2 regions of the Clostridium sp. CM042 genome follow, and region 1 is predicted to be linked to the other one. Evidence: a T-box and tRNA genes for the amino acid it is inferred to sense, from the RefSeq annotation. Region 1 holds a T-box; the other holds one or more tRNA genes.
What was found. The T-box of region 1 lies ahead of tyrS (tyrosine--tRNA ligase). A T-box ahead of a tRNA ligase gene usually reads a tRNA of that ligase, here a tRNA-Tyr.
Positions count from the first base shown of each region.

Region 2: it has a tRNA-Tyr gene. The T-box ahead of tyrS (tyrosine--tRNA ligase) is inferred to sense a tRNA for this amino acid. The anticodon was not compared.

Region 1 covers NZ_CM143646.1:3,149,735-3,157,360, forward strand. Annotated here, with positions in the region: gene ACWJJ7_RS14975 (IS1595 family transposase) at 1-104, shown strand, start outside; gene ACWJJ7_RS14980 (hypothetical protein) at 261-452, shown strand; gene ACWJJ7_RS14985 (GerAB/ArcD/ProY family transporter) at 590-1,687, opposite strand; gene ACWJJ7_RS14990 (spore germination protein) at 1,811-3,217, shown strand; gene ACWJJ7_RS14995 (Ger(x)C family spore germination protein) at 3,210-4,328, shown strand; gene ACWJJ7_RS15000 (hypothetical protein) at 4,506-4,916, shown strand; T-box leader at 5,105-5,348, shown strand; gene tyrS (tyrosine--tRNA ligase) at 5,422-6,642, shown strand; gene ACWJJ7_RS15010 (hypothetical protein) at 6,849-7,626, shown strand, end outside.
Region 2 covers NZ_CM143646.1:2,172,293-2,179,918, forward strand. Annotated here, with positions in the region: gene ACWJJ7_RS10230 (hypothetical protein) at 1-690, opposite strand, end outside; gene recD2 (SF1B family DNA helicase RecD2) at 736-2,967, opposite strand; gene metK (methionine adenosyltransferase) at 3,171-4,346, opposite strand; SAM riboswitch class I at 4,433-4,535, opposite strand; tRNA gene ACWJJ7_RS10245 (tRNA-Tyr) at 4,637-4,721, opposite strand; tRNA gene ACWJJ7_RS10250 (tRNA-Thr) at 4,727-4,801, opposite strand; tRNA gene ACWJJ7_RS10255 (tRNA-Val) at 4,834-4,909, opposite strand; tRNA gene ACWJJ7_RS10260 (tRNA-Tyr) at 4,952-5,036, opposite strand; tRNA gene ACWJJ7_RS10265 (tRNA-Thr) at 5,042-5,116, opposite strand; gene yyaC (spore protease YyaC) at 5,468-6,022, shown strand; gene mreB (rod shape-determining protein MreB) at 6,128-7,162, opposite strand; gene spoIIID (sporulation transcriptional regulator SpoIIID) at 7,289-7,543, opposite strand.

The DNA of each region.
Region 1 (7,626 bases):
AAAAGGATACCGTAAAGAGTAAACACTTATTAGTTCAGTCACATACATCTCATTCTGATTCAAAATTAAAGGATTTTAAAAGCAGGGAAGCAATTTATATATAATTATGTTAAATATTTATATTAATATGCTGTATAATGAATTAAGGATACAATAGTAAGATATTGTATATCAACAAAAGTTAATTAAGCTACGTCTTAACGGTAATTTGTAACTTACTTATACCTTTCCCTTACCAATTTAAGAGAGGACGTGTTTTTATGGAAAATATAGAATGTATCCATTGTAAAAATCAAATGAAAGAAGCATGGCTAAATACTGGGGCAGGAGTTCTTATACTTGAACAGCCAATAAAAGGGTTAAAACGAAAAGGCTGTGGTGTAAAAGTATATGTATGTTCAAATTGTGGACATATTGAATTTGTTGCTGAAAATACAGAACTTTTTAAATAAACCATATTCTTAAAACACTAACTAAGGGAACTCCTTTTGGAGTTCCATTAAAAATCTTATATTATCAACGCTATTCTTTAACATAGCCAAAATTTAAAAGTAAGAGAAGCAATATAGGACAAATATTGTTTCTCTTTTTATTTTCTATTTATACAGTCATTTCTAGTGTTTTTTTTAGTTTTAAAGTAAAATATACTGAAAATTATTGTTGGTATTAACATGAAGCTTATTACAGAAAAATAGACGTAAAGATTTAAAAATTTATATAATAATACTACCTTAGCGGAAGTGAAATAGGAGATTATGAATACAAATAAAGTAATAATGTATACACTGTATTTATTAAGGAAAGAAAGCTTTTTTAATAAAATTAGTATAGCGCTTAGTGTTAATACATATTTTATAAACCAACCACCTACCACTTGAAGCATTACATAAAACTCCCCTCCTTCTATAAAACCGAAATAATTAACTAACTGAGTTTGTATGAGCTTAGGATAGTTAATGTTCAAGGCTCTAACTACGCCGAAGGTAGTTAAAACACCTATGTTTGCGAAAATCTCCATCTGTATTACAATTAATATTGCAATAACGCAATGTTTTGTGATTTTTGACTTATTAGTTACTCTAGATAAAAATGGAATACAAATAGCTATACTACCGTAACATCCAAGTGCTTTTATTATAGATAAAATAAAAGAGGTAGTGACGCCGCCCGCCATTATAGGGCGTAGGTAACTATAATCTTTATATTTAGCTGTAAGAATTGCTAGGTTTATACCTGCTACCATAATAAGACATATACCAATAATAGTAACTATAGTTACTGCTCTAGAACCCTTCTTTGTAATATAAACGGCTGGTATTAATATAAACAAGAGAAAAAACCAAACAGGAGTATCTGAGAGCATATTTAGGTGCAAGGCATTTGCTTCTACCGAAGAACTTTCTATTAAGCTTACAATTAAAGTTAGGATAAATAAAATTAAAAAAATATCTCCCATGGTTTTACCTAAAGCTCTATGGTATATTTTATCCATATCATAGCAATTGCTTTTTTTACAAACGAAAAGTAAATAAACAAAAAATAATAATAAAATAATAGAGGCAATAATAACGGAAATCCAGGAATCTCTACCTCCATTTATAATGAATACATTGGGGTAAGTTTTCATTGCTACAATGGAGGTTCCCCAAATTATGAACATTAAATGTTTTGTATTTATCTTATCCATTTTGCCTCCTCCTTATTTTTATTCTACACCGTGCTTCAATAAAATTTGTAATATATTTGTATTATTTCCCTGATTTCAGAATATTAAACTTAAATATTACAAATAATAAACTGGGTGATTAAAATGGAAAAAATAAATATAGATTATGTTAAAGAAAAATTAAAAAATAGTTACGATGTCAAATATAGGGAGATAGAGTGTGATTTAGGAACAATATTTGGTGTATTTATTGATGATTTATGTGATTCTAACTTTATTAGTGAATATATATTTAACCCTCTAATGCAGCACAAAATTTGGACTGTAGATTTAGAGGATATAAAAAAAGAAGTATTACCGGCTAATAGCATTGGAGATATTAATAGTAATGACGAGGCTATATATCACATTTTATCTGGAGACTTGGTGCTTATATTTTCTTTTTCAAATAAAGCGATTTATTGTGAGGCTAAGGGGTATGTAAGGCGGAGTGTAGGTGTACCTCCTACAGAAGATGTAATTAAAGGACCAAGAGAAGGTTTTACGGAGGCTTTTGTAGATAATGTATCAATGATTAGGCGGAAAATAAAAAATTCAAATTTGAAATTTGAACCAGTAATTTTAGGAAGTAAATCTAATACAGTAGCCGTAATATGCTATATAGAAGGTGTGGCCCCGAAGAAACTTGTTGATTATATAAGAAAAAAGGTGACTAATATAAAATTAGAGTTTATATTAGACACAAGTTACATTGAAGAAGAATTAAAAAATACAAACACAGCTTTTGACACCATAGGCACTACCGAAAAACCAGATGTGGCGGCAGCAAAGCTTTTAGAGGGGAAAATAGCAATAATCGTAGATGGAACGCCTTTTGTAATTACTGCACCATATTTTTTTGTGGATAATTTTCAAACACCAGATGATTATTTTTCTAATAAATATTTTGGTAATTTATCAAGAATCATGAGAGTGGTCGCCTTTGGATTAGCTTCCTTATTGTCAGGCGTATATTTGGCTATTTCAACTTTTCACTTTTCGCTTATTCCAACGGTAATTGCCGTAAAGCTCGCAGTTTCTAGAGCCGGTGTACCTCTCCCTACGGTTATAGAGCTATTATTAATGACTTTTTTCTTTCAATTACTTCGAGAGGCAGGAGTAAGACTACCATTACCAATAGGCCAGTCAATGAGCATTGTTGGAGCATTAATTTTAGGCGATGCTGCGGTGGGGGCGAGTTTAGCATCACAAAGCACTATAGTAATCGTGGCACTTTCATCTATTTCTTCTTTTTTGGTTCCTAAGCTTTATGGTGCTCTATCCATATGGAATATAATTATTATTTTGTTTTCCTCGGTGCTTGGGCTACCAGGATTTTATATTAGTTTCTTTATTTTAATTTCACATATGGCGGGACTCGAGAGTTGTGGATATCCATATCTATTCCCTTTAGGGACACTAGAAAGCTTTAAACTTAAGGATGTATTATATAGAAAAGATCTTAGCAAGATATCTAATAGTATTTTTGATAAGGATGATTACAATGAATAAGTATAAAAAAATATTAGTTATAATATGCATAATAACGAATTGTTTTACTATGACATCATGTTTTAGTTATAAGGATATTAATAAGGTTTTATTTGTTTCTGCATTAGTAATAGATGTAGATGATACCGGTAATACTATATTATATGTTGAAGCTTTTAAGGGGATAAGGGGGACATCACCTGAAAGTATGGATCAAAGAATCTTATTTAAGGCAACGGGAAAAACAATGTTTGAAGCTGTTAGAAATATGAGTACTACTTCCAGCTATAAATTAAATTATACACAAAATAAGGCCATAATATTTACTCAAAAGGCCGCAGAATTCGGTCTTGATAATTTTATAGATTTTATGGATCGTGATCAAGAATTGATTTTAAGGCCTTATATTGCAATATATAGGGGGGATCCAGAGAAACTTATGAAGCTAAATATTGTTGAAGAGAAATACATTGGAGTATTTCTAGTGCAGCTTATGGAAAATATTGGGGCGTATTCAAGAGCTGTAAAACTAACTTTAAATGAGTATTACAATCAAAGAAATATGGGAGACAGAACCAATGTAGTAACCATAATAGATATCCCAAAAGATAATTTAGAGGAAAAATTAGAAGTAAATGGTGGAGCGGTGATCAAAGACGATAAAATGGTTAGCGTATTATCAAGAGAAGAGGGGCAAGGATTTAACTTTTTAACTAATTCTATTTCAGGTGGTACTTTAGAAGTAACTAATCCTTGTGATATTAATAAATTTGTAACTTTAGAAATTTTAAAAAGCAAAACTAAGACAGAAATCAGTTATTATGATAATATTGTTCATTTAAAAAAGAAAATTAAAATTGATGTGGATTTAGCAGAAGCTCAAAAAGATATTATATTTACAAAAGAAAATATCAGTAAAATCCAAGAGAAGTCACAAGAAAATATTATGAAATCCTGCAATAATCTGTTTGCAAAATACAAGAGTATGGGAATAGATATCTTTAATGTAAATGAAGAATTTTATGTAAAATATCCAAAAATAAAAATGGAAGATGTTATCAATAAAACTGAATTAAAAGTTGAAGTAGAAGTACAAATAAAGAACACAGGGATTATTAAAAACTTTCAATAAAAAGGCGGTGGTATTCCATCGTTTTTTTTGTTGTAAATTATAATTATAAAAATTACTTTAGGAATATGAAACATTGCACTACTATAAGCATAATATATTATGATAACAATATTACGTACGGTGTAGACCTGTTTAATAATTATCTGGTTATATTAGATAAAATAGGAGGCGGTTAACATGATTCATGTATTTTGTGGTAGAAAGGGTTCAGGTAAAACTAAAGCTCTGATTAAATTAGCGAACGAGACGGTTGATAAAGTTAAAGGAAACATAGTTTATATTGATGATGATGCTAAAGCTACTTTGCAATTAAATAGAAAAATGAGATTTGTAGCTACTAATGAGTTTGATTTAAAAAGTCAGGATGATTTTTATGGATTTTTGTGCGGTATGCTTTCTAGAGATTACGATATTGATACAATTTTTGTTGATGGTGTATTTAATGTTGTTGATGATAAACTCGAGCATACGGCACAATTGTTTTCTAAAATGGATACTTTAGCTAAAAAGTATAGCTTGGAATTTTATGTGAATGTAGGTTGCGAATGCTTAAATCCACCAGAATTTTTAAAGAATTATAGCACATAAAGAGATAAAATATTATTTATTTGAATGTAATGCAGGGTTTTTAGCCCTGCTTTTATTTTATATAGAGCAAATAGTCTCAAATCAGCGTAAATAGCACCTAAACAAATATAAATACAGTAAATGAGCAATTATATTACTTGATATATTATAAATACACAGATATAATTAATAATATGAATAATTATATCTAAAAGGCTATGAAAGAAAAAAGTAACTGTAGGAATTATTAAGAGAGCTAGTGGTAGGTGTGAACTAGTTAAGGATTATAGTGAAATACATTCGGGAGCTTTAAGCTGAAGCAGCATCGAAGATGATGAGTAAATAGCATCGAAGATGATGAGTAAGCTGAGACGGGTTGACCTTACGTTATAAGGAATGAGCGGATTGTTAAATCAATTTGGGTGGTACCACGGAAATTACTTCGTCCCTTTCTTAGGGGGGCGTTTTTTTTAGTTTAGACACATTTTAATAAGTAATAGAGAAGCAAAATAAGGAGGAATAAATTATGGAAAATGTATATGATACGCTTTACGAGAGAGGGTATATAAAACAACTTACTCACGAGGATGAAATGAAGAAAATATTAGGACAGGAAAAGGTAACATTTTATATAGGATATGACCCAACAGCGGATAGCCTACATATTGGCCATTTTATTACTATGATGTTTATGGCTCATATGCAAAGAGCAGGGCATAGACCCATAGCCTTAGTTGGTGGTGGAACTACAATGATTGGTGATCCATCTGGTAAAACAGATATGAGGAAAATGCTTTCAAAAGAAGAAATTGATCATAATATATCTTGCATAAAATCACAGCTTTCAAAACTTATAGATTTTAGTGATGGTAAAGCAATCCTTGAAAATAATGCAAACTGGCTTTTAAATTTAAATTACGTAGATTTTATAAGAGATATAGGAGTACATTTCTCAGTAAATAAGATGTTAGCTGCTGAGTGTTTTAAACAGAGACTAGAAAAAGGTTTATCTTTTTTTGAATTTAACTATATGCTTATGCAAGGATATGACTTTTTAATGTTAAATAAAAAATATGGATGTACTATGGAGTTAGGTGGAGATGATCAATGGTCTAACATAATTGCTGGTATAGAACTAATAAGAAAAAAAGAAAGTAAAGCTTCTTATGGAATGACTTGCACATTACTTACAAATAGCGAAGGAATTAAAATGGGTAAAACTGTAAATGGAGCTCTATGGCTTGATGCAGATAAAACATCTCCTTATGATTTTTACCAATACTGGAGAAATATTGCGGACTCAGATGTAGAAAAATGCTTATCCTTACTTACTTTTGTACCTATGGATGAAGTTAGGCGTTTAAGTGCTTTAAAAGACGAAAAAATCAATGAAGCTAAAAAAGTTTTAGCTTTTGAGGTTACAAAACTTATTCATGGGGAAGAAGAAGCTATAAAAGCTCAAACTGCAGCAGAAGCCTTATTTGGTGGTGGAACTAATATGAGTAACGTACCTACAGTATCTATACCTTACGACATGAAGAATGCAGGATTAATGGATATATTAGTGTACACTAAAGTGGTGCCATCAAAAGCAGAAGCTAGAAGATTAATTGAGCAGGGTGGATTAACTATTAACGATAAAAAGATTGAAGATAAAAATGCAACACTTTTAGAAGAAAATTTTAAAGATGGCTGTGTGCTTATTAAAAAAGGAAAGAAAAAATACTATTCTTTAAAAATAGAATAGCAAATTTTTAGAAAAACAAAGTTGAAATTTATATTTTAACTTTGTTTTGTTTTTTTAGGGTACGGTTAATAACTAATATATAATTATTAACCGTACCCTTTAAAAAAAAATATTTTATACGATAATAAAGTAGTGATAACTTTTGAAAAAGTTATAGGGCATATGAATTTGAATATGCCTTATGCCAAATAAATGGGAGGTGGCTTATGTCTTTAATTAGCAATACTTTAATTTTAAAGAATCCACAAGCTAAAAAAGCTTTTAGTAAAATATCTTTTGAAGCCCAGGAAAAGTTCAATGCAAGAATTGTAAGTACAGATCAGCAAAAGGGAGAAGTTAATTTAAAATTATTAGATGGATGGCAGTTTTCTGCAAAGATTAATAAGCCACTAGAACAAGTCCCTGATGGTAGTGTGCTTAAGTTTGTTGTAGAAGGTTTTGAAGATGGCATGCTGAAAATAAAATTATTATATGAAGATAAAGAGGGCAAAACCGTAGAAAATGATATTTTAGAAGAGTTTTCTAAGGGGAACCCCTTAAGTACTGACAAGACAGATACCTTGCTTTTTGAAAAAATGATAAAACATGATATGCCTTTAACTAAAGATAATATAATTGATATAAAAAATTTAGTTGATTTCAGAGAAAAAATATCTTTAAATCCTGATAAAGAGGAAAATTTTATTGGTAAATATCTTAATAGTAGAAATATTGACCCTAATAGTGAAAAGGCAAATGAAATAACAAAAATATTAAAAAGTTTTTTTCAAGCATTAAAGAATTTAGATGTTGATGAGATATTATTACTTAAAGAAAACAATATAGAACTTACTAAAGGAAATCTGGAGAGCTTTATAAAGCTATTTAAAGGAGAGTCAGCTATATATAACAATTTAAAAGATATGAATACCTATCTTTTAAATAGTGATACAACTAATGTTAATTTGATAAATAAAGAGTTAAACGAATTAGATATAATACAGT
Region 2 (7,626 bases), 980 kb from region 1:
CTTTTCTTTGAAATTACTTAGATACTCAAAGACCGCTATAGTTTTTTCCTCATCTGGTGTAAATATTATTACCTTTCTATTAGATATAATTGACCAATTCAAATATTGATAAACAACCAAAGGTATATCCATACTAAGATTTATTCTTGTAGTTATGATTCTAGGCTCTATAATCGGAATATTATTGTTTTTTAACGGAAACATTATTGGTGTGCCCTCGCTTAAAACATTCTCTACAGAATAGGCTATAGCTACACCATTTGTTTTACACATTCTTAATAATACTTTTTTTATTTGTTGCCTAGTGTATTTAGGAAAACTCCTAATATCATTATAAATAATCAAATCAAATTTTTCTTGGAGTTTTAACGCATTTCCATGATTGCATATATGTAAATACTCATTCACACTGCCATAATTCGTTTCAGGTGAATATACATATTGACCTAAATTACTAAATTTATTTATGAAGTAAATAATATCAATACTCCTCTGGTTTTCATTAGTTATATACAATATATTTTTCTTTTCATTAACATATGCAATTATAGTTTCTAACAATATATCAGAGGAGTTGTAAAACATAGATACAACATCAATTCTTTTTTTTCCGTTTAAAGAACATTTTAAAATTTCTTTGCTAATTTCATCTTTTTCTTTACTAAGGTTTAATTTTGCGTAGAAAAGCATGTAAAATCTCCTTTGCAATTTAATATTTGTTCTAAACAAATCAATCTAGTTTTCATCATGGTCCACATTTGTAACTACTATTTGCCTTATTCTCCAGCCCAAAGCAGAATACCGTTCGAAACTTCTGTTGTTATCTTTCATGAAATTAACAGCTTTTATTGCTCCCACTAAAACAACCATATTCTTTGCTCTAGTTATCCCTGTATAAAGTAAATTTCTGTTCATTAAAAGTGGGGGACCCATAAACATAGGCATAATTACAACTTCAAACTCACTACCTTGACTTTTATGTATTGTAATAGCATACGCTAAGGCTAGTTCATCTAAATATACACCTTCATATTCTACCCGTTTGTCATCATCAAAAATCACAATAACATTTTCATTATCTTCATCAATATCTTCAACATACCCTACATCACCATTAAAAATCCCCACTCCATCTTCGGCTTTTGCATTAATTTTTTTCCATTTTATAGAGTAATTATTTTTAATTTGCATAACCTTGTCGCCTACCCTAAATATAGTATTCCTATATTCCTTTTCCTTTTTATACTTAGATTTAGGGTTTAATATTTGCTGAAGCTTTCCATTTAGATTTTCTATACCCAATACCCCTTTTCTCATAGGAGAGAGTATTTGAATGTTCTTCATCTTATCCCACTCTTTGTTAAATTTCGGCAATCTGGTATTAATTAAAGCAATTATACTGTCTAAGATTTTCTCTGGCTCATTATTTTCAATAAAATAAAAATCTTTATCCTTTTTATTTAAAATAGGCATCTCGCCATTGTTAATTTTATGAGCATTCACAATAATCATACTTTCTTGTGCTTGCCTAAAAATCTCCTTAAGCTTAACTACTTTAACACATTTACTGTCAATAATATCTCTTAGTACATTACCCGGTCCGACAGATGGCAATTGGTCAACATCACCAACGATTATAAGTCTAGTTCCTACGCTGATAGCTTTTAATAAACTATTCATAAGCATTATGTCTATCATAGATGCTTCATCAATAATTAGCACATCACAATCTAAAGGTGATTCCTCACTTCTAGAGAACTGCGACCCATCATCTCTGCCTACTCCAAGTTCTAATAACCTATGTATGGTTTTGGCTTCGCGACCAGTAGCCTCTGTCATTCTCTTGGCGGCCCTTCCGGTGGGCGCAGCCATATAAACTTTCATTCCCGCTTCTTCAAATACCTCTATAATGCAATTAATTATAGTAGTTTTGCCAGTACCTGGACCTCCAGTTATAATTTCAATACTATTTTCTGCAGCACCACAAATAGCTGTCTTTTGAGACGTTGCAAATTTTATGTTTTTTTCTTCTTCGAAGTCATTAATCTTTTCTTCTATGTCTATTTCTAATTCGTCATACTTTTCTATAGATAATGTTATAATTTTTTTAGTAATAGCTAATTCACAATAATAGAAAGGCATAGTGAAAACACAGTCTTCTTCATCAATATTTTCAACTTTCAATTTCCCCTGCAATACATTATCATAAACATTTTTCTCAATTTCTTCAGCCGTAACCCCAAGAATATTTTTAGATTCTTTGTATAATTTGTTTAAGGGCATATAAGTATTTCCCATAGCACAAAATTCATTTACCACATAATTAATTCCACTTTGTATTCTAAAAGGCGACTCTTTGTCGATGCCTAAACTTTGTGCTATCTTATCCGCAATTTTAAATCCTACCCCAGAAATGGTTTCAGTTAACACATAAGGATTATCCTGCACTACCTTTATAGAGTCTCCTCCATATTTTTTATAAATTTTCACACATTGGTTAGGTGTTACTCCATATGTTTGAAGAAATATCATTATGTTTTTAACTTCTCGTTGCTTAGAATATGATTCAAAAATTAATTGAATCTTTTTTTGTCCTACACCATCAATCTCTTTTAATCTTTCAATTTCATTATCTAATATATTCATGGTGTTTTCACCAAAGTGCTGTACAATTTTTTTAGCAGTTATTGGTCCAATTCCTTGAATAACTCCTGAAGCTAAATATTTTTCTATACCTTCAAGTGAACTAGGTATTATTTCCTCACATTGTATTATTCTAAATTGCTTGCCAAATTGAGGATGAGTAACCCATTCCCCCGTTAATTTCAGGTTCTGCCCTTCACTTATATATGGCACAATGCCTACCACAGTTATCTGCTTTTTATTATCATTCAAATGAGCAATTATATATCCATTTTCTTCATTATGAAATACTACATCTTCGATTATCCCTTGTATTTCCGGCATAAAATCTCTCCTATTTATAAATTCATATAATAACATTAATAATATTATTAACAATAATATTATTATTAATGTTATTATATCATATGTATTTTACATCTCTTATGTTCAGTATACCCCTATCTTAGGTTTTATCAAAATACTGCTTAATAATCACATGCACTAAAAAGGGATAACAATTAATAATTGTTATCCCTTTTTTTATATTATACGTACTTTTTTATTTCATCAACCTTGTTTAGTTTTTCCCATGAAAGATCTAAATCAATTCTTCCAAAATGTCCATAGGCAGCTACTTGTTTATAAACAGGTCTTCTTAGTTCTAATTCTCTTATAATTACAGCTGGCCTTAAATCAAATACTTTTTCAACTATTTGAACTATTTTATCATCGGCGATTTTTCCTGTTCCGAAAGTTTCAACCTCTATAGACACCGGTTTAGCTACACCTATAGCATAAGCTAACTGAATTTCCAATTTATCTGAAACTCCTGCAGCAACTAAATTTTTAGCAACCCATCTTGCAGCATATGCAGCAGATCTATCAACTTTTGTCGCATCTTTTCCTGAGAATGCTCCACCGCCATGTCTTCCATATCCACCATAAGTATCTACTATTATTTTTCTTCCTGTTAAACCAGAGTCTCCTTGCGGTCCTCCAATTACAAATCTACCTGTAGGATTTATATAATATTTAGTATTTTCATCTAATAATCCACTTGGAACTACAGGTTTTATTACATACTCTTTTAAATCATTTTCAATTTGATCATGAATTACTTCTTCTGCATGTTGAGTTGAAATAACAATAGTATCTATTCTTACTGGCTTATTATCTTCATACTCTACAGTAACTTGAGTCTTTCCATCTGGTCTTAAGTAATCTAATGTGCCATTTTTTCTTACTTCGCTTAATTTCCTTGCTAATCTGTGAGCCATAGCAATCGGTAGTGGCATGTACTCCGGTGTCTCATTGGTTGCAAACCCAAACATCATGCCTTGATCACCAGCACCTATTGAGTCAACCTTATCAACCTCACCTGATTTAGATTCTAAGGCCTCATCAACTCCCATAGCTATATCTGGCGATTGTTCATTAATAGATGTAAGTACTGCACATGTACTAGCATCAAAACCATATTTTGCTCTAGTATATCCTATGCCTTCAATGGTATTCCTAACAACTTTAGGAACATCTACATAACAATTAGTTGTTATCTCTCCCATAACTAAAACCATTCCTGTAGTAACTGCTGTTTCACAAGCAACTCTAGCATAAGGATCTTGTTCTAAAATAGCATCGAGTACTGCATCTGAAATTTGATCACAAATTTTGTCTGGATGTCCTTCTGTAACAGATTCTGATGTAAATAGTCTTTTCATTATAATTCTCCTTTCTACTGCTCTGGAATTTCCTTGTAAAAAAATAAAACCTCTTCCAAATATAAGAAGAGGTGATTTAACCATCTCCCTTATCTTGCAGATTATAACTGCAGGAATTGGCACCATGGTGCATTGCACCGGTTGCCGGGTTTCATAGGGCCTTTTTCCCTCCACCTCTCTTGATAAGAGTTATCAATTATTAAGTTTTAATCATAATACCACATGCATTCTATAGTGTCAACAAAATCTAAACTCTCCTAAAAATAAAAAAGACATCTATAGATGTCTTTTGGTGGAGGAGGACGGATTCGAACCATCGAAACATTACGTAACAGATTTACAGTCTGCCCCCTTTGGCCACTCGGGAACTCCTCCATATATGGAGCTGGCAATAGGAATTGAACCTACAACCTGCTGATTACAAGTCAGCTGCTCTACCGTTGAGCCATGCCAGCATGCATTTTATTCTATTTTAAAGAGATTATTATGGTGGGAACAACAGGGTTCGAACCTGTGACCCTCTGCTTGTAAGGCAGATGCTCTCCCAGCTGAGCTATGCTCCCATAATTTATTGTAAACCATAATTTATTGTAAATCATTATAAATGGTGGAGGAGGACGGATTCGAACCATCGAAACATTACGTAACAGATTTACAGTCTGCCCCCTTTGGCCACTCGGGAACTCCTCCACTTATGGAGCTGGCAATAGGAATTGAACCTACAACCTGCTGATTACAAGTCAGCTGCTCTACCGTTGAGCCATGCCAGCATATTATATTTTTTATCATTTTGCCGTTTTACCGTGTCGACAAGAATTATTATACAACTTTAATTAATTAATTTCAAGTCTATTTTCTTTTAATAAACGACTTCTCCTCTACATAACTATATTATTCGCATATTTGCTCAATATTAAGCATTGATACAACTTACTATTCCCCACAAATAATTCATTATATTTTTTATTTGGTTTTCCTTTATATAATTAATATACATATGTATTATTTTCTATTAATCATTTTTTTATTCTTTTATTATAATAATACGCGGGATTTATTCATATAAATTATTCATAGGAAACTAATTATTTTTCCCAGCGCAATACAAGGAGGTATATTTCTTGAGTAAAGCTAAAATCCATTATAAAGATCCTTTAGCATACTATACACTTTCTAATTTTCTAAAAGACTATATTGACAAAAATACTTTAGTTGTTTGCATAGGTACCGATAGATGTATAGGTGATTGTCTAGGTCCTTTAGTTGGTACACTTTTAAAAAATAGTTCCTTTCCATTACCTGTATATGGCACTATAGATAATCCAATTCATGCCTTAAACATAGATAGTAAATTATCTAAAATAAATGCTTTGCACCCAAATTGTACTATAATAGGTGTAGATGCTTGTTTAGGAGACATTTCAAACATTGGAGAACTCCAAGCTAGAAATTATCCAATTCATCCTGGCAAAGGTGTAGGGAAAACCCTTCCTAAGGTAGGCAATGTTTCATTAATAGGTATAGTAGATTCAAGTGATGACAGTGAATTGTTTACTAATAGAAACATAAGATTGAGTTTGGTAATGGAAATTGCTAATGTTTTAAGCAGATCTCTTTTGCATTCATATTATTTGTACTCCCTTAACAATGAAGAAAATAATTTAAGTCCTGTTTAAATAATTATCCACGATTTTAATTCAGAAATTTCATATAATATAAAAATAAGCAATACAATTAAACTAATAATTGTATTGCTTATTTTTATAGCTTGTTTATACTTTTTATTCTGTTAAGTATAATTCTCTTCCATTGAACGAATTATCTAACTTATCCATATAATCCAATACTTTACCTGTTCCGAGTGCTACGCATGAAACCGGATCCTCCGCTAGATATACCGGTACTTTAGTAACCTCTTGTACGAGCTTACCTAAGCCTTTTAACAATGCACCTCCACCAGTCATAACTATACCTTTATCAGCTATATCTGCTGAAAGTTCAGGTGGAGTTTTTTCTAATACGGAATGTGCACATCCTGCTATTAAAGATACCGTCTCTTTTAAAGCTTCTCTCATTTCGTCTGATGATACTTCTAAATTCTTAGGAAGACCTGTAATTAAATCTCTTCCTCTTATCTCCATGCTTGTCTCTTCTTCTTGTTTATAAGCACAACCTATGTTTATTTTTAAATCCTCTGCAGTCCTCTCACCAATCATTAATTTATGTTTTTTTCTGATATATTTTATAATCTCTTCATCAAACTTATCACCAGCTACCTTAACTGATTCACGTACAACCATGCCTCCTAAAGAAATAACTGCAATATCAGTTGTACCTCCACCAATGTCAATAACCATATTACCACTTGCTCTAGTAATATCAAGTCCTGCTCCGATTGCCGCTGCTAGTGGTTCTTCTATAAGTTGGACTTTCTTAGCTCCAGCATTTCTACCTGCATCTTCTACCGCTCTTCTTTCTACTTCCGTTGCTTCGCAAGGTACACATATTACAACTTTTGGAGAAGATAGCCTTCTTTTTCCACAAGCCTTCTTTATAAAATGATTTAACATTTTTTCAGTTATATCATAATCCGAAATAACACCGTCCCTCATAGGACGTATTGCCACAATATTGCCTGGTGTTCTTCCTATCATTTGCCTTGCTTCTTTTCCTACTGCCAATACCCTATTATTATTTCTATCTATGGCAACAACAGAAGGTTCTTTTAATATAACACCTTTTCCTTTAATATATACAAGCACTGTAGATGTACCCAAATCTATTCCCATTTCTGTACCCACTCTAAAAAAAAACATTTCAAAACCACTCCTGCTCTTTAGTATATTCAATATTTAAATTATACTAAACTCTATTCTATAAAGCTATAAGAAAACCCTTTTTTAATTTTAAAATTTTTTTATAGTTTTTAGCTTCGAATGTTTTTATCCTTGTGCTTCTTTGTATTTCAATTTAGTTGCTCTTCCACCTCTTATATGTCGCTCAGCTTTATTTATATCTAAAATTATTTTTGCATCGCTGGCAATTTGAGGATTTATTGTAGGCAATCTTTCCGTCATATCCTTGTGTATAGTACTTTTGCTAACGCCAAACACTTTGGCAGTTCTTCTTATTGTAGATTTTGACTCAATAATATACTTAGCAACTTCTAGTACTCGATTTTCAATATAGTCTTTCAAGTGTTGCCTCCTTAACCCTTATATATTTATAAATATGCATTATCTTGCTTTTAAATTCCATTCCAATTAGTCATCTTCCAATA